Regions from separate parts of the Paenibacillus sp. MMO-58 genome, predicted to be linked through region 1. Evidence: a T-box and tRNA genes for the amino acid it is inferred to sense, from the RefSeq annotation. Region 1 holds a T-box; the other holds one or more tRNA genes.
What was found. A T-box is a leader RNA that pairs with one kind of tRNA and senses whether it is charged. The one in region 1 lies ahead of WFJ73_RS10210 (glutamine--tRNA ligase/YqeY domain fusion protein), so its partner is inferred to be a tRNA-Gln.
Positions count from the first base shown of each region.

Region 2: it has a tRNA-Gln gene. The T-box ahead of WFJ73_RS10210 (glutamine--tRNA ligase/YqeY domain fusion protein) is inferred to sense a tRNA for this amino acid. The anticodon was not compared.

Region 1 covers NZ_JBBCVY010000002.1:997,983-1,012,353, forward strand. Annotated here, with positions in the region: gene WFJ73_RS10200 (hypothetical protein) at 1-217, opposite strand, end outside; gene WFJ73_RS10205 (hypothetical protein) at 755-1,309, shown strand; gene WFJ73_RS10210 (glutamine--tRNA ligase/YqeY domain fusion protein) at 1,399-3,075, opposite strand; T-box leader at 3,137-3,389, opposite strand; gene WFJ73_RS10215 (pyridoxamine 5'-phosphate oxidase family protein) at 3,611-4,105, shown strand; gene WFJ73_RS10220 (hypothetical protein) at 4,173-4,649, opposite strand; gene WFJ73_RS10225 (VOC family protein) at 4,874-5,278, shown strand; gene mnmH (tRNA 2-selenouridine(34) synthase MnmH) at 5,367-6,401, opposite strand; gene selD (selenide, water dikinase SelD) at 6,427-7,476, opposite strand; gene WFJ73_RS10240 (glycoside hydrolase) at 7,693-11,364, opposite strand; gene WFJ73_RS10245 (NAD-dependent epimerase/dehydratase family protein) at 11,727-12,641, shown strand; gene WFJ73_RS10250 (class I SAM-dependent methyltransferase) at 12,699-13,337, opposite strand; gene WFJ73_RS10255 (hypothetical protein) at 13,472-13,924, shown strand; gene WFJ73_RS10260 (hypothetical protein) at 13,947-14,371, shown strand, end outside.
Region 2 covers NZ_JBBCVY010000022.1:30,207-44,577, reverse strand. Annotated here, with positions in the region: tRNA gene WFJ73_RS32270 (tRNA-Asn) at 148-223, shown strand; tRNA gene WFJ73_RS32265 (tRNA-Ser) at 229-319, shown strand; tRNA gene WFJ73_RS32260 (tRNA-Glu) at 359-433, shown strand; tRNA gene WFJ73_RS32255 (tRNA-Val) at 516-591, shown strand; tRNA gene WFJ73_RS32250 (tRNA-Met) at 609-685, shown strand; tRNA gene WFJ73_RS32245 (tRNA-Asp) at 722-798, shown strand; tRNA gene WFJ73_RS32240 (tRNA-Phe) at 814-889, shown strand; tRNA gene WFJ73_RS32235 (tRNA-Thr) at 915-990, shown strand; tRNA gene WFJ73_RS32230 (tRNA-Tyr) at 998-1,081, shown strand; tRNA gene WFJ73_RS32225 (tRNA-Trp) at 1,085-1,158, shown strand; tRNA gene WFJ73_RS32220 (tRNA-His) at 1,181-1,256, shown strand; tRNA gene WFJ73_RS32215 (tRNA-Gln) at 1,286-1,360, shown strand; tRNA gene WFJ73_RS32210 (tRNA-Gly) at 1,366-1,440, shown strand; tRNA gene WFJ73_RS32205 (tRNA-Cys) at 1,450-1,523, shown strand; tRNA gene WFJ73_RS32200 (tRNA-Arg) at 1,542-1,618, shown strand; tRNA gene WFJ73_RS32195 (tRNA-Leu) at 1,631-1,712, shown strand; gene WFJ73_RS32190 (spore germination protein) at 1,881-3,341, shown strand; gene WFJ73_RS32185 (Ger(x)C family spore germination protein) at 3,376-4,578, shown strand; gene WFJ73_RS32180 (hypothetical protein) at 4,595-4,834, shown strand; gene WFJ73_RS32175 (GerAB/ArcD/ProY family transporter) at 4,841-5,944, shown strand; gene WFJ73_RS32170 (LiaF transmembrane domain-containing protein) at 6,161-6,460, shown strand; gene WFJ73_RS32165 (PspA/IM30 family protein) at 6,485-7,171, shown strand; gene WFJ73_RS32160 (PspC domain-containing protein) at 7,159-7,653, shown strand; gene WFJ73_RS32155 (PspA/IM30 family protein) at 7,656-8,357, shown strand; gene WFJ73_RS32150 (sensor histidine kinase) at 8,488-9,501, shown strand; gene WFJ73_RS32145 (response regulator) at 9,506-10,204, shown strand; gene WFJ73_RS32140 (hypothetical protein) at 10,311-10,976, opposite strand; gene WFJ73_RS32135 (hypothetical protein) at 11,052-11,432, opposite strand; gene WFJ73_RS32130 (YwmB family TATA-box binding protein) at 11,618-12,295, shown strand; gene zwf (glucose-6-phosphate dehydrogenase) at 12,419-13,963, shown strand; gene WFJ73_RS32120 (cyclase family protein) at 14,003-14,371, shown strand, end outside.

The DNA.
Region 1 (14,371 bases):
CCTGGAAGCTGCCTATTTTCAGATCTTTAACATCCTCAAACGTAATGATTAATTTGGGACCATCCTGGTCAAGCGGAAGCGAACTAAGCGTTATGATCAAATTGTCTGTCAACATCCCCGCTTCATGCTCGCAGCGAACCAGATTAAAGGATTGTATGTAGCAGAGCTTGTGCTGTTTCTGATAAAAACTCTGTATTCGATCAGCCGTATATTTCATCTTCGGACAGCCTCCTTATTATTAATATATACTCCACCGCATAAATGAAAAGGACCATCTTCTAAGATGGCCCTTCTAGTACTAGTAGGGAACAAAATAAGCGATTATTCTACAGCTGTCGAGCATAATATAGTATTCGCCGTTGTCTCCTATTTTGGGGGTAACTTTGCTGTGAACCTGTTAGAAACAACCAATCTTATTAACTAAATAATTGATTCCGTATATTAAAACAAAATACGATCCGGCCCACAAAGCCGACAACGCAAACAATGCGACTCCGATCCACTGCATTAAGCTAAATCGTTTCATGGCACCTCCTCATACCTTCCACTTAAACCATCTGCTGTTGCCGTCTTTTTCGGCGTGTAATTTGCTTCTCTTCACCAAGAACATAATTCATGTCCCACATATTGTTATAGAGGTGGAAAACATTTCTTTGCTGACCCAGTACCTGTATAGACTCGAGAAGTTTCGTTTTTGTTGCGGAAGTAAATTGGTTATTCTACAGTAGTAATTATAGGATGTAAATCTTTTGTCATGCTTGGAATGGAGGTAAATATTATTAAGAAGTCATTAATAATTTCTGTTGTCTGTATAGTTGTTATTGCTATTGGATGTATTGTTTACCTAAATAAGATTAGCTCCACAAAAGTCATCAATGTTAAAAAAGAAGCAGTAAGCATTGTATTAAATGATCCTTCTTCTGCTAAACCAACACTAATTTTCATTAAGGGTAAAATTTATAGACCTTTGTTTAAAGATCATTATTTTGAGGGATCAATAGTCATTGATGGATATGATTTCACCCAGAATCCACTTAATAGAATGTATATAGTTGATAGAAAACAGGGGATAAATAGAGGAATGCTAGGTTATCATATGAAACAGAAACCGTATGATACTACTAACCTTGGAGTAATTTTTTATGATGATGATTTCAAAAATATTAATATTACTTGGAAGACTACACCTGAAGAATTCTCAAGTAATTTGTATATAGTGACAGCCAATAGTTATGATCAAGCAATTGAAGTGCAAAATCAGATGAGACAGAAAATCAAAGATGATAATTGGTTTGAGCCTCATAAATAAAATTTGTTTTTCGAACTGCAAAAAGTCACTCACATTGTTGAGTGGCTTTTTTTAAAGGAAGCCAATCACAATTGGCCTCCTTCCCTTTGTTAGTTCGGTTTTTTCCAGCTGTCCTTGAGCGGTACAACCCGGTTAAACACCAATTGATCCTCCGTACGAAGATTTATGTCAACGGAAAAATATCCATGGCGCAGAAACTGAAATTTTTGCTCGGGATCGGCATTCTTAACATGTGATTCAATGAGAACCTGTTTCCGAACCAAGGAATCCCGATTTATTTTGGATGTCCAATCCTCGCTGTCCTTCGGCAGCTCTTCGTCCAGAAGCAATGTATCGTACAAGTTCACATCCGCCCGGATGCAATGCGCTGCCGAGACCCAATGAATCGTCCCTTTCACCTTGCGCCCGGTAAAGCCTGAACCGCTCTTCGTAAGCGGATCGTACGTGCATCGCAATTCCATGATTTCACCGGAAGCAGGATCCTTAACAACCTCTTCGCACCGGATAAAATAAGCTCCCTTTAGCCTTACTTCCCCGCCCGGACGAAACCGGTGATAGCCTTTTGGCGGCTCCTCCATAAAGTCTTCCCGCTCGATATAAATGGTTCTGGAGAACGAGACCTCTCGTTTACCCAGCGCTTCGTTTTCACCGTTATTTTCGATCAGCAGCATTTCCTCCGACTCTTCCGGGTAGTTCGTGATGGTAACCTTTAAAGGCTCCATAACGGCCATAACGCTTGCCGCTTTCTCCTTAAGGTGCTGCCGGACAAAATGATCCAGAAGTGAAATGTCTACGGTGCTTTGATTTCGTATACTTCCGATTTCTTTAATAAAATAATGGATGCTCTCCGGCGTATAACCCCGGCGTCTTAAGCCGCGAATGGTAGGCAGTCTGGGATCATCCCATCCGTCCACGAAGCCGCCTTCCACCAGCTGTCTTAAGAACCGCTTGCTTGTGACCACCCCGGTTAAGCTTAGTCTTCCAAATTCTCTTTGCCGCGGAGGTTCAGCAATCTCCAGCTCATTCAGGACCCATTCGTACAACGGCCGATGATCCTTGAATTCAATCGAGCAGAGCGAGTAGGTAATCCCTTCAATCGCGTCTTGTATCGGGTGCGCAAAATCGTACATCGGATAGATGCACCAGTCGTATTTTGTCCGATAATGCTCAGCGTAAATAATACGGTAAAGGACGGGGTCGCGCAGATTGATATTAGGGGATGCCATATCTATTTTCGCGCGCAATACTTTGGAGCCGGCCGGAAATGCTCCGTTTTTCATCTTTGCGAAAAGCTCCAGGTTTTCCTCCACCGAGCGTTCCCGGTAAGGACTGTTTCTTCCCGGCTCCGTTAAAGTTCCGCGGTACTCCGTTAATTCTTCAGGCGTCAGATCGCACACGAATGCTTTGCCTTTCTTAATAAGGGCAATGGCGGCATCGAAGATTTTCTCCGCATAATCGGAACCGTAATAGATGTGTTCTTTCGGATCTACGCCAAGCCACTTCATATCCTCGATGATCGCGTTAACATATTCGATATCTTCCTTTAACGGATTGGTATCGTCGAACCGCAGATGAAAGGTACCGCCGAAATTTTGCGCAATCATAGCGTTTGTAAGAATCGCGTAAGCACTCCCGATATGGAGATAGCCGTTAGGTTCGGGAGGGAATCTCGTGCACATTTCCCTGCTGAACGGCTTCCGTTCAAGCTCCTCGCTAATAAGTCTAAACATGTGATGCTCCGCTAAATGTTCCCTCGAATTCTCCATTTCGTAACCCTCCTAAAATGAATTGTGAAACAAAAAAAACTCCACCCCCAAGACGTTAAGTCTTGGGGACGAAGTTCCGCGGTGCCACCCCAGTTTGTTAATATGTCGCCATATTAACCTCTTCAAGTACGGCATTGCATGCAATGCTTATACCCTAGCTCTGTAACGGGAGCTCCCGTCATGCCATCACCCAATAAGGATCCGTCATGCTGCTCAGAGGCTTGTTTCGTGGAATGGTTCTCCGCTCCTTCTCAGCTTCCGAAGCTCTCTGTTCAAGAACGTTATTCCCTTACTCTTCTCGTCATCGCGTTTCATAATTGTTTATTATAATACGAATAATTCCCTATTTTGTAAACGATAATCCGTTTTTTATCCGGTTGTACTTCTCCATCGTAATGCATCATCCGCTCATCGCGCTAACAATAAAGGATCGCAGCCAAAAACTGACCTATCGTGCTTTTCGGGATGAATAACTGATTAACTGGACCGTTCCTTGTGTAATACTATATCGATACATAAATTTTAGGACGGGGTGATGGGCATGCATGCAAATTCAAATAACCAGGAAGCTATCGAGAAGGTAAGGGAACTGATCAAAGACATCAAAATCGCAATGCTGACAACGGTGTCCGAGGAAGGCCTGGTGTCACGCCCGATGAAAACGCAGGATGTCGAATTCGACGGGAGCTTATGGTTCCTGACGAAGAAGGATACGGACAAATTTCATGAACTGCTTCGGAACAAGCAAGTGAACGTTGCTTATGCGGACAAATCCTTTGTCTCCATCCGCGGCGTGGCGGAGCTTGTGGAAAGCACCGACAAAATAAAGGAGTTCTGGAATAAAGCCTACGAGGAAATATTGGAGACGACTTATGACGATCCCAACCTTGTTCTAATCAAGGTGGATGCCGAAGCCGCCGAGTATTGGGATTCCGGCAATAAGTTCAAGATGGTGAAGTTTCTGTTCAATCGGTTGATGGGTAAAAATACGGAAGGAACCGAGCTCAATCAAACGGTGGAAATGAATTGATACGGCCTCATGCTTAAGTGCGCTTCGGATTTCAAACGAAGCAGGCTTGAAGCATGAGGTTTTTTTCTTAGCCCGTTATGCGAATATAAATCCAACTCGCGAGCCACAAGCCCAGAGGAAGGAGTACGCTCACCACCGTTATATTGGGAGTCAACGGCTTCCTCCGAACAACTGAAAAGATCGTATCCGACAAGTAAAAGAGAGCGGCCGCCAATAAGCTGACCTGATAAAGAATAAGTCCAAAGACGCAATGAAACACGGCGGATACCGTTAATCGAACCCAACGCCTTGGAGCAACATAATGCGCAATGATATCGCTGAGCAGGGAGGTCATCGATCCGTAAACGTAAATGACGGGCCCGGCGTACATCATATATATGCAAACCATTCCTGCAGCCTCATGCAATCTCGCTCCTAATGAAAGGTTATTGTGAATGCGAAATAAATCCGGCTCCAATATGGCGAATATAACGGTAAATAAGAAAGTAGCTATGCCGGCGCTTATCATTTTCCTCATGAATACCTGGCCCCAAGCTGGATGCATCGTTCCTTCTCCCCTTTTCCTGGCGTATAAAAACAGTATGAAATTACCAGAATCATACCTTAGTAGCAAAGCGACAGTAAGTTCTAACTTTTGTAGTACCCGGCTCGGAAAAACTTTATCAAAAAAAATTTGTAACCCTTGTCGATTTGGGCATCCCTCGTTCGTTGTCCTCATAGAGGCTGAAGAAGACAGTCTAAACCAAGCGATGGAAGGATGTTATTTAAATGGCAAATCTTACGGCTTATATCCTGTCAGAAGACGCAAAAGCACAGGCAGCTTTTTATGTTCAGGCACTCGGCGGGGAAATTTTGTCCGTTGTCACTCACGGTCAGCTTCCAGAGTCGCATGAAGAGCTGAAGGACATGGTTGTAAATCTTAGCATGACTGCAGCAGGCATTAACTTTCTCATGTCCGACTCCGTGTTTGAGCCGCTTAGGCAAGGAAATGCGATTAATCTGAGTCTGGAATATTCTGATGAAGCTGAAGCCCGTGGTGCCTTCGAAAAGCTCGCGGTAAACGGCAAAGTGATTTGTCCGTTGGAGCCGGCTTTCTGGGGAGCGTTATTTGGACACATCGAGGACAAATTCGGCATTAGATGGATGATTACAACAACAACGCCTCAAGCTTAATGAAAAAGGGGCTATCCCATAAGTCATTTAATTGACGATGGGATAGCCCCTTTTATTGGGGTTAAACAGCAAACTCCGCATTTAAACCTTATTTTGAGGAGGCAGCAAGGTAAGCCTTCACCTTTTGCACCGCTTCCGCTATCGTACCTGCTTCAATCTCGACTCTATCCTGTTCATATTGCTTCATCGAATGCTCGTAACGCGGATCGTAGTAATGCTCCAGCAGCAAACGGACTGCCAGCTCGAACTGGTCTTCCGTGAGAGCCTGCATAATATGAGCAGCAATCGGCGTATGAATCCTCTTCTCGATCTGCTTAAACGCGGCAATCAGTTCCTGTTTGTTCTCATACGGCTTGTAGTCCTCCACGATATGGCGGACCCGCTCTTCTAGCGGTAGCCGGATAAAGAGCTGCTTCCCGGCTTCTTTCTTCTCGATCAGGAATGGAGGAAGCACGGCTTTGCCGATCCTTTTGCTCTCTCCCTCCATCAGCACGTATGGAGCTTCTTGCAGCTTCAGCAGATCCGTTACGAGCAAAGCTTCGAACGTCTTCTGATTATTGGCCTTCTGCCCGACCTGACCAAAGATCGAGCCTCGATGCCCCGCCATGCCTTCCAGATCAAGAACAGGATAACCTTCCCCTTGAAGCTCGCGCAAAATCGCCGTTTTTCCGGTTCCCGTATGGCCCTGCAGCACAATCGCCTGCGGCTTGAGCTCGAGATGCTCCAGCGTATCCACAATCCATTTCCGGTAGGTCCGGAAGCCTCCGGTCAGCCGGTAAGCCCGGATTCCCATCAGCGACAGCACCGTAGCCGTCGTCCTGCTTCGCATGCCGCCGCGCCAGCAGAATACGGCTTTGGAGTCTTTAATCTGCTCGAAGGATTTGATGAACGCCGGCAGCTTGGCCGAAAATAATTCAAGTCCCCGGTCTTTGGCGGCCTGAACGCTGACCTGCTTGTAGATCGTGCCCACTTCCGCCCGCTCGGAATCGTCGAAGAGCGGAATATTCAGGCTGCCCGGAATGGTGGAATCGCCGTACTCCGAAGGAGAACGCACGTCGATCATAACGATTTCTTTTTTATCCCGTAAAGCCAGCAATTCCTCTATGGTGATATCTTGAAACAAGTTAACCGCTCCTTATTCGATCAAGCTACAGTACAACGATACATCCCGGATGGTCGGCAACCGTCTCTCCGATAATGGCCGCTTCCACGCCGGATTGCTTCAGCTTGCCCAGAAGCTCCTCCGCTTGGCTGCCTTCCACGGAGATAAGCAATCCTCCGGACGTTACCGCATCGCATAAGATCCATTGGCCGATCTGATCCAGCGTATCCGGGAAGGTAATCGAATCCTGCACATGGGCAAAGTTGTTCTTGGTGCCTCCCGGTACAAAACCTTCTTCGGCCAGCTCTCTTACGCGCGGCAGCACCGGTACTTCACTTGCATGGATTCGGATTCCGACGCCGCTGCCTTTGGCCATCTCAAGCGAGTGACCAATCAGCCCAAAACCGGTGACGTCCGTGCACGCATGCACATTATACGGCTCCATGGTTTCTGCCGCCGTCTTGTTCAGCGTAGCCATCACATCCGTCACGCGCTGAACCTCTTCCTCCGACAGCTTGTCTTTCTTGATGGAGGTCGTAAGAATGCCTACGCCAATCGGTTTGGTCAGAATAAGCTTGTCCCCCGGGACCGAACCCGCATTGGTTCTCACTTTATCCGGGTGGATTAGGCCGGTAACGGCAAGACCAAACTTCGGCTCGTTATCGTCGATGGAATGGCCGCCAACAAGGGTAATGCCCGCTTCCTTCATCTTATCGCCCGCACCGCGCAAAATATCCGCCAGTACTTGTTTATCCAGCGTCTTGATCGGGAATGCAACGATGTTCAGCGCGGTCAGCGGTCTGCCGCCCATGGCGTAAATATCGCTGATCGCATTCGCAGCGGCTACCTGTCCGAACGAATACGGATCGTCAACGATAGGAGTAAAGAAATCGACGGTTTGCACCAGCGCAAGATCGTCGCTTAATTTGTATACGCCCGCATCGTCGCTCGTATCGATGCCGACCAGAAGATTCGGATCGGCGACGGGTACCGGCAGGGAACGGATGACTTGCGACAGATCGCCGGGACCAATCTTGCAGCCGCAGCCGCCTTTCGTGGAGTAGGAAGTCAGTTTGATTTTTTCGGTATCGGGCATTGGCTCGTATCCTCTCTATATAAAGAAATGTTTTATAAAGCTAACCATATAGTTTCATGATAAAGGATTATGCGGATAAAATCTAATTGTCCGACCTAAGCAGCCCGTAGTATCTTAAATCCTCGTACGTATCTCCCTTTCGGATATGATTGCGTAATACCCAAAAAGCGCGCGCTTCCATCAGTGGAAACGCACGCTTTTTACTCACAACAAGAGTTACTTCTCGATTTTAATCCAGGCAATCATCGGCTTGGAGTTGCCGGCCTTAACCGCTTTTACAACAATTTCACCGTTTACTGCCGCAATATTCTCGAAGACCTTCGCTTCGCGGCTCGAGCCAATGACGTAATTGCTCAGCTTGGTCTCGCCGTTAATGGTCAGGTTCATATTCCGGTCGCTAGCCTTCCAAGGATCATAGAAGCCAACGGTTACTTTATACGTACCTTCCGGCAGTTGGAAGCGGTAAGCGATTCCCTTGCCGTTCTCGTTGCCGTCGTATTGGCGGATCGTCTCATAAGCGTCTACCGGCGAGGTTTGTGCCCATGTCTTTCCGTCATCGGCCACATAGCCCCACTTCATGCCCGTAATGGGATCAAGGCCGTATTCCTGCTCCTCTTGCGATTGGAATATGCCGAGCACTTCGCCGTCTTCCAGCGTGCCAGGCGTTCCGTCCCCGGCATCCGCATAATAGACGACTTTGTTATTCGAATTAGGCGTTGCGTCCATTGGAGCGGATTCCGAAAGAGCTCCGCCGCGAACGGCAACGACCTTAAACGAATAAGCCGTACCGTTCTGAAGGCCAGTTACAACCGATGAGCCTGGCGTTGCTGCAACCTCTGTTCCTGTTCCGCCATTCTTTGGCGCGTAACGGATCAAGTAGCTGTCCGCTCCGTCTACTTCTCTGTATTGAAGCACAACCTGCCCGTCGCCCTCTTTGATCTGATAGATTTCCGGATCCGCTGTCAGGTTTTCAGGCTTACGGGCAACCTGCAGGTAAGCGAATTGCGCGTCCGCCCAGCTATGCAGTCCAACGCGTCCGCTTGTGTACGTGGAATCTTTTACGTCAAAGATGAGATTGCCGTCCAGAAAGGCTTGAATATGTTGACCGTCGAGCTGAACCTCGAGCTTGTAGTACTCGCCTAATTTAGGCGAGAAAGGTACGGCTTCGGCCAGGTTTTGTCCGTCTCTGCGAAGGAACAGAATACCGTTCTCAAAGCCAAACACGTAACCCTTCGAATAGCTGCTGCCGCGGAACGTAATTCCCCAATCCGCTTCGCCGAGCGCATGCTTCGCTACTGCCGTAATGGTACCGTCAATGATCGAAAGATTGTTTACGCCAATCTCGCCACGGTTATTGCCCCCGGAAACATGCTTCAGAAGCCCGTCTTCCATCACCCATTTGCTGACGTCCAGCGTGTAGCCTGCCAGATTACCGCTTGTAAAATCGTCCTTAAACCGGATTTCCCCATTCGCAGGCGTTACCGTGGTTTCGGTATAGCCGGTTCCTTTACCGCCTTTGCCAATCGTCGAGACGCGGACGGTTACCGCTTCTCCGTTCGTTAGACCGGTTAATACGGTCTTGTTGCTGCTGATCTGCTGGACATTATTGTTCAGCGAGGTTTGAACCGTATAGCCGGCAGCCCCTTCAACAGCACCAAACGTAAGCAAAGCTTCCCTGTTGCCCGGAATCGCAACCAGCTTGCCCGGTGCGGCAATGTCCGGCTTTACGGTAAACTCGGCCGTAGGCTTGCTGGAGCTGTTGCCGTCTACGGCTTCCACAACGCCGTAATACGCCGTTCCGTTCGCAAGTCCGTCGATCTGAATCTGGCCGTTAGGTACCTGGGTCACATATTGCTTATCGTATTTCCCTGACACGGTGCCGTATCGAACGCGATAAGAAGGCACGCCAATCTGAGTATTGTAAGCCAGAATAAAACCTCCATCCGTGCCTGCTGCTTTTACGCCGGATGGCGCAAGCAGCTGAGGCGTGCCATAAGCTTTCTTGGATGTTGGGCCAAAGCCTTTATCGTTGCCTGCCCGAATAGTTACATCATACTGCTGATCATTCTTTAGACCTTGCAGAATAACCGTATCTGTGGACATATTCGACAGCTTCAATACCTTCTTGTCATTTTTGCTGCCGTATTCCACTTCGTATTGGTATGCGCCTTTTGGAGCTTGGAAGTCGACTTTAAGCCCTTTGTTGAGAGGCTCTACCTTTACGATTTGAGGAGCATCCGGCTTTTTGTTTTCTTTTACGACATCGCCATTAAGCGTCACGATTGAACGGGCCGGGATAACCGCATCAAACGAGCCGTCAGCCGATGCCGGAATGTCCACGCCTCTCTCCAGATCCTTGTCTGCCGATGTGACATATGGTTTCAATACATTTACCGCTTCATGCTTATCGATGCCGCTGACTTCAACCTTGATGTGCTGCTCCTTCGCGCTGTCGTTGACGAACACCGTCGTAACGGTATTCTCCCCGTCATGCTTGTAAGCCGATCCGAGCAGCGCGCCGTTACGCGCGTTATCATCAAGGCCGGTGAGTGCGATACGCTCCGCGCCAGGACGGATAAATTTACTGTAGTTGCCAAGCGTCCAGAACATTTTGGAAGTAAGGATATTTTGTTCATCGCCCGGGTTATGGAAGTCTGTATAGATCAGGCCGTCCTTGTAATCTCCCGCGGATACCGCCGTCCACCACTGCCATGCGGAAGCATTTGCTCTCGCCAGGTCGAAATGGATCGTCTTCGCGATATAAAGCGCCGGATCAATGCCAAGGTCGCGGCCGGGACCGTAGTCTCCGAGAATGCAATATTCGCTCATCCAATAAACCGCTTCACGGTCGTATTTGTTCAAATTGGAGAACAGCAAATCTCTTAACGTACCGTAACGGTCATCTCCCGTCTTGCTGTAATCCGACCAGTAGGAGTGAGAAGCGATGTGATGGCCAACCGCTTCCTGAAGCTCCGGATCGCCGAGCAGGTCTTTAATATATTCGCGGTATTTGCCAACGCCAAGGCTGTTGGAGCCGCCACTATACTTCTCTTGGCCCGAGAAGGATTTGAATACTTCGTCATCCAGCAGTGCCGTAATCTCTACGCCATCCGGCGCGCTGATCTGCGTCTGCAGCCCTTTGGCTTGCAGCTGCTTATACAGCTCGAGAATGACCCGCTTAATATCGTCGTTGTTATATCGGTTGCCTTCCTGGCCAGCTTTGTTCCAGTCCCAGGTCGGTTCGTTAATCGGGCTGATATAGTTCAGATTAATGCCTTGTTCCTTGAAATGTTCAATGACATCCGTCAGGAAGGACGCGAACTCGTCTTCATACCCCTCCTTCAGGTTTGTGGATCCAACCGTGGAATCCGGCTGGGCATGGCCGTTCTTCGTCATCCATACCGGAGGGCTGTTGACGAAGCCGATAAGCGTATCTACGCCGCGGTCTTTGGCTGCCTGCAGGAACCATTGTTGACCGGCTTGCTTGCTCCAGTCGTAATTGCCATTCTCCGAGGACTTGAACGATTCGACGCGGCGCCAAGGATCGGTAATGATCGTTTTGTCCGTCTCGGTTGAGCCCGCCCCGATATTGAAACGCCAAGCGGTAAGGCCAATCCCCTTGTCCCTTGAGAAGAGCAGATCCGCCACCTTGTTCTTATTCTCCTCCGTCCAGTTCTTCCCGAGCTGCTCCATGCTCCAGGCATCGGACGCTCCGAAGTTATCGATGGTCTGGAAGGTGGTTGAGGCATCCACTTTTACGACGGCATCATACGTGACCGGTGTCTTTACAGTCTCTGCCGCATAAGTTGGGCTCCCCAGCGAGGTAAGGCTGATGACGGTACCCAGCATCGCTGCCGCGGTTCTTTTCTTAAGCTTGAACGGTTTCAATCGTCTTCCCCCTTAAGTTGAAATGGTCGGGCCAATTAAGAAAACGGTTTCATGAAACCGGTTTCTTAAAGCTCCAAAAAGGTGGAGCACGTCATCTTATGAAGGGCTCCACGCTCTCGATTTTACTTCCTGCCCCTTCGCTCCACATCCTACTTGACTCCTAAAAATTCCATCTTTCAGCCGCTATTTTTGTCTAATCCTAGCTTTTTTTGTTGAATTAACAAACGGAATACGCAGCCGCTATCCATTCGTCGTTGAGACCGCTGCGAATAAATTGGCTCTTGTCTATGAGATATATACATTATTCCAAGCTCGCAGCTTGCACGTACTATGAAGCATATCGTCAATTGAGGAGTTGAATTATGAAAGCTTTAGTTACTGGAGGCGCCGGCTTTATCGGTTCCCACCTGACAGATGCGCTCGTTCAAAGCGGTGCCGTTGTCCATGTCATTGATAATTTATCTACAGGCTTCAAGCACAACGTACATCCTGAAGCCGTTCTCCATGAGCTGGATATGAATAGTGATGATGCTTTGCGGATCATTAAGCAAGTCAGGCCGGATATCGTATTTCATATGGCCGCGCAAGTCGATGTCCAGCGTTCGGTAGCTGACCCGGCTTTTGATGCTTCGGTCAATATTGTCGGAACGATTCGCCTGATGATGGCATGCCGGCAGGCTGAAGTCGGTAAGCTTGTTTTCTCTTCCACCTCCGCTGTTTACGGCGATGCCAATAAAGAAAGAAATTTGGAGGATGCCGTTACAGCCCCCATCTCCTATTATGGACTGTCCAAGCTTGCTGGAGAAAACTATATCCGGCTGTTTCACAAAATGTACGGTCTCCCCTATACGATATTGCGCTACAGCAACGTGTATGGCCCGCGGCAGAACGCTACCGGGGAAGGCGGCGTCGTTTCCATTTTTATGAACAAGTTAAAACAAGGCCTCCCCCTTCACGTAAACGGAAGCGGCAATCAAACCAGGGATTTCATCTATGTGCGGGATGTTGTGCAAGCGAACTTGGCAGCTATCCATCATGGAGACCAGGAAACGGTCAATATCAGCACGGGACTGCGCACTTCCATTAACAATCTGATTCATATGATAAAGCTTATCCATGGTCAAAATGTCGACATCCATTACGGTCCGCAGCGGCCGGGCGATATTATGGACAGCTGCCTGGATAATACAAAAGCCAATCAACTTCTAGGCTGGCGGCCTGCAAGCAGTCTGTTTGAAGGACTCTCCCAAACCTATCAGCATGTGCCAATGAAATAACAAGAAAGCTAATAGCCGCTGCAGCCAGCGGCATATTAGCTTTCTGCTTCATTCCCTTCACTTAGTGGCCACATAAATAATGGTAAATCCATCGTCTCTTCCGGGCACAATCTCGTACGTCTCGTTATCTTGCGTTACGGCTTGCTGGATATGAAAGCCATTCTTAACAAGCAGATTGCGCAGCTCTTTCGGACGATAATGACGAAAATGATGAGGGTTTACCCCATGCAAAAAGTAAGGGTTCTTTAAATAAGGAATAACGTTCTCGTTAGGCGCCGATATAAGCAGCACCCCGCCTTTATTCAAGCATTGATACAGCTTCCGGATAAATGACTGGTCATCCTTCATATGCTCGACGGTCTCGAAACAGATGATGATATCGTAGCTTGGCAGCGGGAGCTCCTCGTGAAAGGTGCCGGATAAATCGGTCTGGCAATAAACGGTTTTGTGGGAGAAGAAGTGATGAACCGCCCAATCTAAACCGTGCTGAGACTTATCCACTCCGACCGCTAATGTACATGCAGAATGAGCGGCCATATAATGCGTACCGAAACCTGAACCGCAGGCTGCATCGAGCAAAATATCGCCAGGGCGGATAAAACGTACCGCATATTGATAGCGATAGTAATGATCCGGCATGGCATCGTCTACTGACGTTGCATACATTCGTTCCATCTTGGCAATTTCGTCATCCATTTTTTCGCCTCCAGTAACCATAAAACCAAACTTGATTCCGCATAACAGATATTTACCAGGGGATATCTGTACATTGCAATCTTCTAAATCTATGAATCTAATATATGAAAAGCAGAAACGAGGAGGAGATCAGCTTGAGCGACTGGATAGATTTTTCTGCGCAGGAGGTTTCTGTCGGAACGGGATCGCTGCCGTTGTCAATAGCTACGGGTACCGAGATTTTGCTAACTTCTATCTTTCTTCCTATTGCGGATCATCAAACCCGGATTAACGGTTATGCAACAATCGGCTGGGAAACTCCTCTATTACAGAACACGCAGCATATCAACATGATTTTTCGAATTCGCCGAGGCGGGTTTACATCAGCCCATAAGTTAATTTGCTGGGTCGTCGATTCCGTCTCCCTAGGCCATGACGTTCCCATATTAACGATAGATAAGACTTTATCTTTGCAGTTCACCGATCTGCCAAGTTCAGAGAACATTGGAACCTATCAACAATACTGCCTGACAGCAGAGCTCGCGGGTACGGGCATGGCAACAATCTCCGGGCCGGTCACGCTTATCGGCGGAACGTTTAACCTATAACAAGAGGAGGGCAACAAAAACGATGGCTATTCAAGATTCCGCTTCAATAAGAGTACTGCCGGGCACTCATTCCCTCCCGCTTCCTATCTCTTTCGGTACAGAAACCTTGCTCACATCCCTATTTCTGAAAAGCTCTAGCCCTGACAGCAAAATCTTTATCGAAGCATCCGTCTGCTGGAGAGCCGAAGCGTCTCAGCTGCCCATTGTGCCGAAGATCATACTCCGGCTAAGACGAGGCGGCGTTACTCCGGCTTTCCCCGAAGTCTCCCAAATCGCTGATTCCTGCTACTGGAGCAGCAACACATCCCCAACCTCTGCCACAACCGACTTTTATCACGTGGAATCTCCCGAACCAGGAACAGACGGATTATATCAGTCCTATTATCTGACGGCAGAATCAGCCGGCATCGGCAGAATTACGGTAATGGGGCCGATCGTACTAAAGGG
Region 2 (14,371 bases), on a different contig from region 1:
TAATCGGTCGAGGGCTTATCCTAAAAAACCCCCAAAAAGTGAAGTTAAGCGTTGCAGCTTATTCCGATTACTTTTCGGGGACCCCATAATTGACTTAAGGAATCATTATTTCGCATCCAGTTTTCAAGGCGCAAGCTTTGAATGTATTCCCTGATAGCTCAGTTGGTAGAGCACTCGACTGTTAATCGAGTTGTCACAGGTTCGAGTCCTGTTCGGGGAGCCATATATAGAGAGGTGTCCGAGTGGTCGAAGGAGCACGATTGGAAATCGTGTAGGCTCTAACCGGGTCTCGAGGGTTCGAATCCCTTCCTCTCTGCCATAATTTTTATTACATAGCTGATTGCTACGTAATACGTAAGGCCCGTTGGTCAAGGGGTTAAGACACCTCCCTTTCACGGAGGTAACAGGGGTTCGAATCCCCTACGGGTCACCATATTCACAAAAAAGAAATAAAAAAAAGTTCTTGCCAAGCTGACTTGAATGTGATATATTATAAAAGTCGCTCGAGAGAATATGGAGGCTTAGCTCAGCTGGGAGAGCATCTGCCTTACAAGCAGAGGGTCGGGGGTTCGATCCCCTCAGCCTCCACCATATAAGATTTATAACGACGCGGGGTGGAGCAGCTCGGTAGCTCGTCGGGCTCATAACCCGAAGGCCGCAGGTTCAAATCCTGCCCCCGCAACCAAAACTTTATCTTCGGTTTTTACCGAGAATTCGATGTGGAGCTGTGGTGTAGAGGCCTAACATGCCTGCCTGTCACGCAGGAGACCGCGGGTTCGAATCCCGTCAGCTCCGCCATTTAATCAAACATCAGGCTCGGTAGCTCAGTTGGTAGAGCAGAGGACTGAAAATCCTCGTGTCGGCGGTTCGATTCCGTCCCGAGCCACCATATTAGATGGTGAAAAAGTTAATATGCCGGTGTAGCTCAGTTGGTAGAGCAACTGACTTGTAATCAGTAGGTCGTGGGTTCGACTCCTATCGCCGGCACCATGTTTACGGAGGGTTAGCGAAGTGGCCAAACGCGGGAGACTGTAAATCTCTTCCTAACGGTTCGGTGGTTCGAATCCATCACCCTCCACCATTTAGGGGCATAGTTTAAAGGTAGAACAAAGGTCTCCAAAACCTTTGGTGTGGGTTCAATTCCTGCTGCCCCTGCCAGATAATTTTTATAGTGAGTATGGCGGTCGTGGCGAAGGGGTTAACGCACCGGTCTGTGGCTCCGGCATTCGTGGGTTCAAGTCCCATCGATCGCCCCATTTTCACTAAGATTTAAAAAGGTTTTTGTTGGGGATTAGCCAAGCGGTAAGGCAACGGACTTTGACTCCGTCACTCCAAGGTTCGAATCCTTGATCCCCAGCCATTTATGCGGAAGTGGCTCAGCGGTAGAGCATCGCCTTGCCAAGGCGAGGGTCGCGGGTTCGATTCCCGTCTTCCGCTCCATAATTAGGTGGCGCCATAGCCAAGTGGTAAGGCAGAGCTCTGCAAAAGCTTTACCCCCAGTTCGAGTCTGGGTGGCGCCTCCACAATTATTTCAATAAAATGTGCCCTTAGCTCAGCTGGATAGAGCGTTTGACTACGAATCAAAAGGTCAGGAGTTCGAATCTCTTAGGGCACGCCATATTTACCAAATGCCGGTGTGGCGGAATGGCAGACGCGCGCGACTCAAAATCGTGAGGGAAACCGTGGAGGTTCGAGTCCTCTCACCGGCACCATATATTGAAATGATTGCGCTGATTGTACTTTGTACAGTCAGCGTTTTTGCATGTTTACAAACTTTACAAGCATCTGGCGGACTAACCTCCGACGGATGCTTTTTTTGTTTATATCGATTGGCGTATGACCATACTGATAATTATCAAATACGGGTGATGTGATGCAGCATGAGTCAGATCGATATTTCAACGATTAAAGAAAAACTCGGAAATAGTAACGATATTATTTTTAAAGAATTTCAAATCGAATATGGTGGCAAATCTCGAAAAGTGAATTTGTTTTATGCGGATGGGCTAGTAAACACGGACTCTGTTCAAGATTTTATATTGGAGACTTTAATGGTGGAGTTTCCGAAGCTTAATACGAATCAGCATCCTTTTCTGGACTTGCTGACTGCGGGAGACATAGAAGAAGTAACATCGACGGATACGATGTACTATAACCTGTTTTCCGGTCATGTCATTCTTATATGGGACAGCAATGAAATATTGTCCATTGCAATGAACGGGATTAAAGACCGTGCTGTTTCAGAGGCGATGACGGAAACGGTAAGCCGCGGTCCAAAAGAATCTTTTACGGAATCCATTCGCACAAATACGGCATTGGTCAGAAGGAAAATAAAGAACCCCGATTTATGGCTGGAAAATATGCGAATCGGAAAAGTGACTCAGACTAGCGTCTCCATTATGTATATAAAAGGGATTGTAAGCGATAAGATTTTGGATGAGGTACGCAGCCGATTATCCAGAATAGATATTGACGGGATTCTGGAAAGCGGCTATATCGAAGAGCTCATTCAGGATTCCGCTTATAGTCCATTTCCGACCATATATAACTCCGAACGGCCGGATGTCATCGCTGCGGAGCTTCTTGAAGGCAAAGTTGCGATACTGGTGGATGGAACCCCTCATGTCTTAGTGGTTCCCGCATTGTTTATTTCCTTCATGCATTCTGCGGAGGATTATTACCAACGCGCCGATATTAGCTCGCTGATAAGAATTCTCCGCTTTATAGGTATTTTTATCGCGTTGTTAGGGCCTTCGCTTTATATTGCCATAACTACCTTTCATCAGGAAATGCTTCCTACTCCGCTGCTCATTGGACTTGCAGCTCAAAGGGAAGGGATACCTTTTCCGGCATTTATCGAGGCGTTGATTATGGAGATTACGTTCGAGATCCTGCGCGAAGCCGGGGTGCGGATGCCTAGAACAATGGGTCAGGCTATTTCGATTGTCGGCACCTTGGTTATTGGGCAGGCAGCTGTTGATGCGGGGATTGTTTCCGCTGCGATGGTTATTGTGGTATCCATCACGGCTATATCAAGCTTTGTTGTACCCGCTATGAATATGTCGATCTCCATCCGGATGATCCGGTTTGCTTTAATGGGTCTAGCTGCGTCCTTTGGTTTATACGGGATTATCTTAGGCGTTTTTGCGCTCGTACTCCATTTATGCAGTCTTCGTACCTTCGGAGTACCGTATATGAGTCCGTTTGGACCATTTATTGCTGAGGATACGAAGGATACCTTATTCCGGTTACCGCATTGGGCTATGCGGAAACGCCTGCGTCTAGTTAATCAGAATAATATTACCCGAGGCAATAACAAGGCTCCCGGTCCGAAGCGTTAATCGAGAATACAGGCAACGAGATGAGGAATTTGAGATGATGATGCGAAGGCTATTAATTTCCTTATTGTTTGTTTTAATAGCGATGACGCTGACGGGCTGCTGGAATCGCCGCGAGCTTAATGATCTGGCTATTGCAGTGGCAATCGGAATCGATAAGGACGGGGAGAATCAATACCAGGTATCGGTTCAGGTCGTTGATCCGGGAGAAGTTGCCGCAAACAACAGAACGATGACGCGGACTCCCGTTACTTTTTACCAGGCTAGAGGCAGAACCATATTTGAAGCCATACGCAAAATGACCACGGTATCGCCGAGGCCTATTTATTCGGCTCACTTACGGATGTTAGTCATAGGCGAGGAGTTAGCCAAAGAAGGGATTGGGGACGCTCTTGAATACATGTCAAGGTATTATGAGCACCGCACCGATTTCTACATCGCCATTGCAAGAGAGACTACCGCAGCAAGCACGTTGAAAATATTAACCCATCTGGAGGCTATCCCTGCCAATCAGATGTATTCTTCTTTGCTTAACTCGCAGAAGCAATGGGCACCAACTGCATCGATAACGCTGGATCAACTCATTATGGATATCGTTAGCAAAGGTAAACAACCGGTGGTCACCGGACTCCGCCTGAGAGGCGACAGGGAAAAGGGCGAGAGCAGGGAAAGTGTTGAAAGTATTGCTTCGCCAGCCCACCTGCAATATTCGGGAATAGCTGTTTTTAACCAGGATAAGCTGGTTGGGTGGCTGAACCAATCCGAAAGCAGAGGCTACTCTGTTATCCATAACGATGTACATAATACGGTCGGGGTGATTAAGTGCCCTGATGGAGGAAGAATGACCATTGAGGTCATTCGTTCCAAGACGATATCCAAAGCCAAGTTTGTAAACGGAGAACCGGAAATACATTTAGCGATCCGTACTGAGGCCAGCATAGGCGAGGTGTTGTGTAAAATCGATCTGACTCAAAAATCGTCTATTTATGAGTTGGAGCACAAAAGTGAGGAAGCAATAAAGGGATATGTGCAGAAAACAATCGATCAGGTTCAAGAAAAATACAAAGTTGATATATTTGGCTTTGGGGATGTTGTACATCGCGCGAATCCTGCCTATTGGAAAAACGTTGAAAATGATTGGGATACCGTCTTTCAGAAAATACCGGTCAAGATAGACGTTGTGGTAAATATCCGGCAGACCGGTACGGTTAATAACTCGTTTATGCAAGAAATAAAGTAAGAAGGAATAAGCAACTATGATGAAATATATATGGCTTTTCGCAGCCGCAGCTGTAATTGTTCTGATTGAGGTGCCGTCATTGAGGAAGAGAAGGCTGAGGAAGGATCTTTGGGTATTCTCTTGTCTGCTGGGGTTAGGTATCGTGCTGGTGATTATGAGGTTCCTCAATTTGCATATTCCTAATCCGGTAAACGGACTCGATTATATGCTGCGGCCCCTGGCCGAGGCGATTTTTCAAAATTTAAGTGGGGGATGATGGGGAATGCTTGAGAAGGGAAAAATAAGTCACCGGCAGTTGACTGTTCTAACGCTTCTGTATACGATTGGCACCTCCATTCTGATCGTTCCTTCCATTATGGCCGTGTTCTCTAAACAAGACGGCTGGATTGCATGCCTTATAGGGATAGCGGCCAATCTTCTAAGCATATTCATTTATAGCGCGCTGGCCGGCCGCTATCCTACATTAACGCTTGCGGAGTTTAGTGAAAAGATTTTGGGGAAATGGCTTGGAAAGGCGATTTCGTTATTTTTCCTTTCTTTTATCTTTTTGTTGTCTTCTTTCCTGCTTCGGGTCGTAGGGAATTTTATGACGACTCATATTATGCCAAACACGCCAATCGAAATAATGATCATTTTATTTATGACCGTGGTGGTTTACGCGGTTCGGCTTGGTATTGAGACAACGGCTAGGGCAGCAGAGATTTTCTTGCCATTTGTAATCGCATTGTTTCTATTCCTCACTTTCTTCCTGTTGCCTCAGATTGAATTAGACCGGGCTGAGCCTGTTTTCGAGCATGGAATAAAGCCAATCCTGCTAGGCGCGTTCTATTATTTTAATCTTCAAGAACAGGTTATTCTAATGATGCTGGTTCCTTATACGAACAGGCCGAAAAAAGCAAGAAGCGCCTTGCTCGCGGGAACCTTGCTCGGCAGCGTGGTTATTATCGTTAGCGTTCTGCTGTCGACGCTGGTACTTGGCACCGAATTTACGCAGAGGAATATGTATGCCAGCTATACCCTGGCGAAGCAAATCAGCGTGGGGAACTTTCTACAGAGGGTCGAGGCCATGCTGGCGATTATATGGTTGATCACGATTTTTTTCAAGACAGTGATTTGCGTGTACGCCGTAACGCTTGGGACAGCCCAGACGCTGAGACTGAAGGACCCCCGTACGCTGACTCTGCCGTTTGCCCTGCTGCTTGTTTTCTTGTCTCTTCTTGTCTATGACAATATCGTTAGCTTTATTGCGTTTACGCCTAAGGTATTCTCCTTGTATGCGACTATCTTTATGGTAATCATCCCGGTTGGGCTGCTTGGCATAGATGCTCTCCGTTCCAGCTTCAAGCAGAACCAATCATCATCATGAGGTGCTGACTCTTGCATAGGGTAAAGCGCCTTTTTTGCGTTTTAGGACAGGATTCGACCCTTAAGGCGGAAGAGCCACTCGACCTAGGTCTAGCATAGAAACCGTCGGTGGTCCGTTTTAGAAAGTACGGATTCGATCTACAATAGGAACATAAGCAAGAGAGATTCACAAGAAGAGAAAAAACAAAGCAATCTTTGAGAGGCGGTGGAAGAAGCAATGGATGGTAAAAAAGCGTTAGGCTTATTGCTTGCAGTTGCAGGCGGTATCATGGTACTTAAATTCTTCGGCATCCATCTTGGTGCACTGGTAGGTACCCTGTTCGCAATCGTATTAATCGGACTTGGGGTAGTTGCCTGGAGGAGCAATAAAAAAATCATCGGCGGAATCGTTGGCGCAATCGGTATTTTGATGCTGCTGCCGGCATTGTCGAAACTGATTATGCTGGGTATTGCGGTCGTGCTGATCCTGTTCGGTATTTCGATGGTGAAAAACAATAACAACAATCGACATTTCTAATAAAAAAAGTTGGGAGGGCCATACATGAGCATTATGCGGCGAGTGCGCGACATTACAGTGGCAAGTTTAAATGAAAGACTGGAGAAAGCAGAAGATCCGGTTCGCCTGATTGACCAGTTCCTCTGGTCGACACGCGAAGAGATTATTCAAGCGGAACGGCTGCACCAGCAATATCTGGGACATAGCAATCATCTGAAAGCGCAATGGCTGCAAGCAGAGCAGCAGAAGGAAAAACGCGAGCAGCAAGCGCTGACCGCTCTGAAAGCCGGTGAAGAGCAGCTTGCGCGAATCGCTCTCCACGAGAAGACGACAAGCGAGGAGCGCTCCAATCAATACCGCGAGCTGTATGAGCAAAGCCGTCAGAATACGGTGGACCTGGAAGATCAGCTTCGCGAAATGCGGAGCGAATACCAGCTCGTCTATGACAAACGCGAATATTACGCGGCAAGAATGGAGTCGCTCAGACTTCAGCAGCGTATGAATGCGCGTTACACGGAAGGCGGCCAAGCGGGTGGCATTCAGCCAGGCTCGATGTTCCGCAGACTGGAGGACCGGATCGGCGATATGGAGATGGAGGCAAAAAGCCTGCATGATCTCCGCCGAATGGGCAAAGAGTTCATCAGCGAAGCAGGCAATCAAGTGCAATCCGTTATCGAACGCGAGCTGCAGCAATTAAAGAAGAAGCTTGAGAAGGAAGGATGGTCGTCTTGAAAAAATTGTACCGGTCTACCCGCGACAAGAAGCTGTTTGGTCTTTGCGGCGGACTCGCGGAAATGATCAATGTAGATGCGACTCTTATCCGTATCCTGCTCATCGTCGTTACCATCTTTACAAGCGGATTCGCAATTCCTGTCTATATCATAGCCGGCCTTATCGTTCCTAAGGAACCAACGTTTTATAACGGTCACGGCTTTGGACCTGGCGGGTTTGGAGGCGGCTATGGCGGCAGCGGGTACGGCAACGGTTATAACGGCGGTCAAGGCGGCCAAGGCGGCTTCGGTTCCTCCTTCGGCGGACCATACAAGAACCCGCCGCAAGGGCAATGGGACAGCTTCTCGCAAGCACGTTCCAGCCAGCAAGACTCGTCGTCGCAATTCGATAGCATGATGGATGATCTGGAGAAGAAAGCACTTCGTAAAGAAATCGAAGAATTACGCGCCAAATTGGCTAAATACGAGAAGGGAGAGATTTAACAATGGGAATCTTTAAAAGAATGAAGGATCTGACTAAGGCATCGGTGAATGAGGTATTGGATAAAATGGAAGATCCGGTAGTCATGCTGAATCAATATCTGCGCGACATGGAATCGGAAATTCATCAAGCGGAAGTAACGGTAGCGAAACAAATGGCAAACGAACGCCGTCTGAAACAACGTCTGGATGAAGCGGTACGAAGCATCGCAGACCGTGAGTCGAAGGCAGAAGCAGCACTTCGCGCCGGCCAGGAAGAGTTGGCTCGCAAGCTGCTCGAAGAGAAGCTTTATTTCGACCAGAAGGTGAACGAGTACAGTGATCTTCATGCGCAAGCTAAAACGCAAGCCGAAGAGCTGATGCAGCAATTGCATGGCATGAAGGATGAGTTCTACCAGCTTCGCAATAAACGCAATGAGCTGGCATCCCGCGCCCAAATCGCGAAGGCGCAAAAGCAAATGGCTCAAATTTCTTCGAACCATACGATCGACAGCGGTACGGCTTCGAGAGGTTTCTACCGTATGGAAGAGAAAATCATGCAGCTTGAAGCGGAAGCGGATGTTCTTCGCACTCCTTACTCGGCAGCATACAGCGGTACAGGCAACAATACAGGCTCCTTTAATGCCGTTGATATGGAGAAAAAGCTGAAGGTTGACGAGCAGCTTGAAGCTTTGAAAAGCAAGCTGAACAAACCGGAAGAAGTATAATCAACTAGAAGTATGCAAGGACGGAAGAGCGGATCGGGTAACCGCAATTTCATTAAGCTTTAACTTAATGAAATTGCCGGGGGGACCGGTCTGCTCTTCCCTGCGTACGTATTTGAAGGAGTGGACCTGGATGGCTGAAGGACAAGCGAATGAGCACCATCGTGCGGAGAGGCCCAATAAAGAAGCAAGACGCAAAAATGTGACCGAGACCGTATTATGGCTCATTATTATCGTGAGTCTTGTCATCATTGTGCTGCAAGCGATTGGTTACGTGCGACTGTATACTTTCCAAGGCAAGTGGGCTATCTTAGGACTTACCGTAATCGGGGCAGCAATGGCAGCAGCAGCGATCGTTGGTTTTCTGCAGAATTCCAAGCTCAAGCAGGCGGTTGAGCGGCTCAGCGAGCAGCAACGCAGACGCAGCTATCGGGTAACGCTGAATTCGGCGGAGGAGGAAGGCGGTGTTCCGGTGTCCGAACAGGAGCAAAGCGATGCGATCTGGACGGAGAAGGTCAAGTTCTCGGCTGTTATCGAAGAACGCCAGCGGCTTGCAAGAGAACTGCATGACGCGGTCAGTCAGCAGCTGTTCGCGATCTCGATGACGGCGACGGCTGTCAGCCGTACGATTGAGCGGGACTGGGAGCGGGCGAAGAGACAGGTACAGCTCATCGAGGAGATGGCTTCCGTAGCGCAATCGGAGATGCGCGCCCTGCTGCTGCATTTAAGACCCGTTCACCTGGACGGCAAAAATCTGGCTGCCGCATTAACCGCGCTGGTGGACGAGCTTAAGCAGAAGGTGCCGATGACGATTGATCTGGACGTTGATGATTCGATTACGATGAAGCCGGGGGCGGAGGATCATTTGTTCCGGATCGCGCAAGAAGCCTTGTCGAATACCCTTAGGCACTCAAAAGCGGAAAGTATGGAAATTAAGCTGCATCGGAAAGGCCCCGAAGTACGTATGTTATTAAAAGATACCGGCATCGGGTTCGATCTGGAAGCGAAGAAACAAACCTCTTACGGATTATTAACGATGGAAGAGCGTGTGAATGAGCTTGGCGGCTATTTACATATGATTTCAAAACCGGGAGAGGGAACAAGCATAGATATCCGGGTTCCGATTGACGGAGAAATAGAGAAGTAGGATCATGTACATGTTGAAGGAAGCGGTGAATAAGGTGGAACCGATCGAGCAACTGAATGAACGGATTAAAGTATTGTTAGTGGATGATCATGAGATGGTGCGTATCGGACTCGCTGCGGTGCTCGATACGGAAGAAGGTATCGAAGTCGTAGGGGAAGCAAGCAACGGTTATGACGGAATCCGGCTGGCTCAGGCCTACAAGCCTGACATCGTACTTATGGATCTTGTTATGGATGGCATGGATGGCGTCGAAACAACGCAAAAGCTGCTTGAGCTGTATCCGGAGTGCAAGGTTATCGTATTAACCAGCTTTATTGACGACAGCAAGCTGTATCCGGTTATTGAAGCGGGGGCGTTCAGCTACCTGCTCAAGACGGCGAGAGCAACGGAGATTGCGGATGCGATCCGCGCAGCGGCACGCGGACAGTCGGTACTGGAGTCGCAGGTTGCCGCCAAGATGATGAGCCGGCTCCGCAAGCCGAAGCAGCCGGTACAGGCCGCGCTTCATGATGATTTGACGGAGCGGGAGATGGACGTGCTGAAGCGGGTAGCGCAAGGAATGTCCAATCAGGAAATAGCGGACGAGCTGTTTATCGGCGTAAAGACCGTGAAATTCCACATTACGAACATCTTTAACAAGCTTGACGTTGAGGACCGTACGCAAGCGGCGATTTATGCGCATAAGCAAGGGATTGCGGAGTAGGATACATGGTTTTTATAAGAGTGGGGCTTGCCTGAAGTTGAACTTTAGGAGAGCCCCTTTTTTTGTCTGGCGGCTGGAGGGAACGACCAGTTTTTGCTAAAATAAGTTAAAGGCGGCGGTTAAGAAGCATTCCGCTTGTTGGAAAAGGCCAATACGTTGCCATGGAATTATAGTAACAGCTATAGGGCTGCAGAAGCGGCATATCCTTGCGCAGCAAATCGAGCACTCTTGCAGAAAGAGGCTCTTCCAGCGCTTTGTGAAGACAGGTGATCCAGCCTTTTGGACCCGTAAGCAGTTGAACGGAGGAATCGTTCTTGCAGGAATCCGGAAGTTGGATCCGCCAGGTACCGTTCACAAGCCTTAGACCATATTCAACCGCAGCAGGATGGGACATTGCTTGCTCGATAGAGAGCTTAAGCTGCGGATTTAGGAAGGGTTCAGCTTCTTGAAGGAAAGCAAGGAGTCCGTTTACGGCTGCTGCCACCTTCTTCAGTTCTTTCTCAATAACAGATAAAGATGGATTTAGTTTGATTTTACGGGCGGAGAGCCGGATCATGAGCTGGGCTTGTCTGCTATGCCGAAGCCATCCTGCCGCCGTTTCGGCAGCATGACGGTAAGGGACACCCCAATCGAAGCTGTCAAATAGAGCAGATCCGGGAGGCAGCCTTATCGGCTCTTCTTCACGGAATGTACTTGTGCCGTAAGGGCGAACCGGAGAAACGGCTTGAAGCCGGTCGGTCTGCCTGGCAGGCATTATAGACATCATTTGCATATAAACGGCCTCCCTTTACCTTTGGTATGATCAGCATAGTATGGTTTCGCAGCAAAGGCTGGCGAATGGTGTCTGTCAAAACAAAAGAAATAAAAAGGCAATAAGCGCAAAATCAAGCGTGATCAAATCGCGGAACGGATAGTAAGGGCGAGGCTCGTAGTAATAAGGGTCAAACGGGTAGGACTGCGTTTGGACGGGCTGTTCCGGTTTGCTTGATTTGGCTTGCTGCTGGAATTTGGATTTCGAGTTTTTTTTGCCTTTCTTCAAAGATTTAACCGGAACATCCTCCGGCTCATCCGCAGCGGAAACGTTAGGATCTCCATTAAGCGTAAGCTTTCCGCCCGTGCATCTGCTCAACATGCCGATATGCCTCGTTCCATCCTTCATAATGATATACACGGGCATTCCGCAATACCGCGATACGTTATCTTCCTCGAGAGGATAAATCTGTTCCATTCAGGCTCCTCCTTATGTTTACTTGCATTAGGCTTTGCAACCAGTGTATTCACCCAGAGGCGAATAGGTATGGTTAAACACCTAGCAGTAATAAACGGTTAAGGGAGGTTATTGTCATCGCAGCGAATCGTTTTGTTCAAAAGTATGCCGAGCAGTCCAACCGGCGGAAAGCACGGCGAGCAGTTATGTTGGCAGCGGTTGTACTGGTGGTCGGCATCATCTGGGCAGTCTTCAATAGGGATGAGCTCCGGTCCGACGAGAATCCGGGAATCGTTGCTCATGATCTCGTTCTGTTATGGCAGTGGACGGACAAACTCTACAGCAAAGGCGCGGCGAATACGGAATGGACAATAAGATGGGATATTGAAGGGACGAAAGCTGACCTGGAACAAGCGGAACAACAGCTTCAGGCGGATGAAAAGGGGCAGAAGCAGGGAACACTGTCCATATTCCCGCTAACGTCGGATCATCAGGCAATGCTTGTATTTACAACCGAGCAAAAGGCGGATAAGGAGCAGCTGCTTGCCGTTGTAAACCGTACGGAAGCCATCTTAAAGAAGGCGGGCGTTTCTTATACCGGAGGTATGACGGTTCGGGGAAAGACGGAATATAATAACGCAGCGGTACGCCTGGCCCAGGCCGCGGGAGGCAAGCGGGTTGACCGGTATAAAGACGAGAGCGGAACGGTCAGCGAAGCCTACTACTCGGAAAAGCTGTTCTCTTCGGTGGAAGCGGGAGCGGGGAAGAAGGCGAATCTGCAAATTGCCGAACATCGGGAAACGGAGTCCGGGGCGCTGTCTCTGATCGTCGGAACCCCGCTAATTACGGGAGATTACACCGTTTCCGTAGCGGAAAACGATTAGAAGAAATATGATGGCTAATTAGTTTTTTTTATGATTGGATGAATAGCAGTTTAAGGATTAATATGCTAAACTACATAAATAAAAATAAAAAAATATATGGAAAGAATGAGGGAACTAACTGAAATGAACGTTGAATCATCAAATGCGCAAGGCGCTATTTATTATATCTTCGGGGCGACAGGCGATTTGGCGAAGCGCAAGTTGTTTCCTGCCTTGTTCAGCTTATATAAAGAAGGAAAGCTGTCTGAAAATTTCGCCGTTGTAGGCCTCGCGCGCAGAGAGCGTACTAACGAGCAGTTCCGCGCCGACCTGTATGAGTCGATTGTGGAATTCTGCCGTTACAAAGCAGATGACGTAGAGCTCTGGAACCGTTTTGCGGAGCACTTCGAATATATGCCGCTTGACATTAACAATGTGGAAGCATTCCGCGGTCTGGCTACTCTGTCCGATCAACTGGATGCCAAATTCAATATTCCGGGTAACCGTCTGTTCTATCTGGCGCTTGCACCGTCGCTGTTCGGCCCCGTATCGTTCAGCCTGCGCGACGGCGGACTGCTCGAATCCAAAGGCTGGCACCGCGTCGTAATCGAGAAGCCGTTCGGCTATGATCTGGAATCGGCCCAAAAGCTGAACGACCAAATCACGCAAGTCTTCAAAGAAGAAGAAATCTATCGTATTGATCACTACCTCGGCAAAGAGATGGTGCAAAATATTCAAGTGATCCGTTTCGCGAATGCGTTTTTTGAGCCGCTCTGGAACAATAATCATATCGCAAACGTGCAAATTACGCTCTCCGAAACGGTTGGCGTAGAAGAGCGCGGCGGTTATTACGACAAGTCTGGCGCCCTTCGAGACATGGGCCAGAACCATATGCTTCAAATGCTTACGATGATCGCAATGGAGCCGCCTAGCCGTCTGCATGGCGAAGATATTCGCGACGAGAAGGTTAAGGTGCTTCGCTCCCTTCGTCCGTACAAATCGAGCGACGAAGTGCGCAACCTGGTTGTACGCGGTCAATACAGCGAAGGCTCCCTCAATGGAAAAGAGCTTCCTGGTTACCGCCAAGAGGACTCGGTAGGCGAGAACTCCACAACGGAAACTTATTTTGCCGCCAAGCTGGCGGTTGACAACTTCCGCTGGGCGGGAGTACCGTTCTATATCCGTACAGGCAAACGCCTTCCGGTAAAAACAACGGAAGTGGTTATCGAATTCAAATCGATGCCGCAAAACGTATTGTTCGCGCAGCGTCATGACCTGCAGCCGAACCTGCTCGTTATTCGCGTTAACCCGATGGAAGGCATCTATATTAAAGTAAATGCCAAAACGCCGGGCGAAGACAATTCGGTTCAGCCCGTAAACATGGAATTCTGCCAAAGCTGCCAAATCGGCATTAATACGCCGGAAGCTTACGAGCGCCTGATCCATGATGCGGTTCGCGGCGATTCGACGTACTTCACCCGTTGGGATGAAGTGGCGCAAGCATGGGAATTCGTTGACCGCATTGCTAATGCATGGCGCGAAGATTCGGCTGATCTGCAGCACTATCCTGCAGGCTCGTGGGGCCCTGAGAAAGCTGAAAAGCTGCTGGCGCAAGACGGCTTCAAATGGTGGCCGGTTAACGGGCAAGAAGAAGACAATGTGATTTGGGTATCGAATAGCGGCAAGTAATTTATTTCTAGCACACCGCTGACGGAGGGATATGCCTTTATGTTTAAGGTTTACGATATTTCGATGACAATCGAAAAGGGCATGCCGGTATGGGGCAACCATGACGGCAAGCAGCCCGAAATCAACTCCCAGCCTACCTCTCCAGACGGCGTTAACGAATCGCGCATCGATATGGATGTCCATTGCGGCACCCATGTCGATGCGCCTCTGCATATGTTGCCGGAGGATGGCTCAACAATCGAAACAATTGGTCTCGAGGAACTCGTCGGAAATGCCCGCGTTCTGGACTTCACGGACGTGAACGACAGCATCACAAGAGAAGACCTGGAGAAGCATGGCCTGCAAAAGGGCGAGTTCATTCTCGTAAAAACGAAGAACTCATTTACGGATTCCTTTGAATCCGATTTT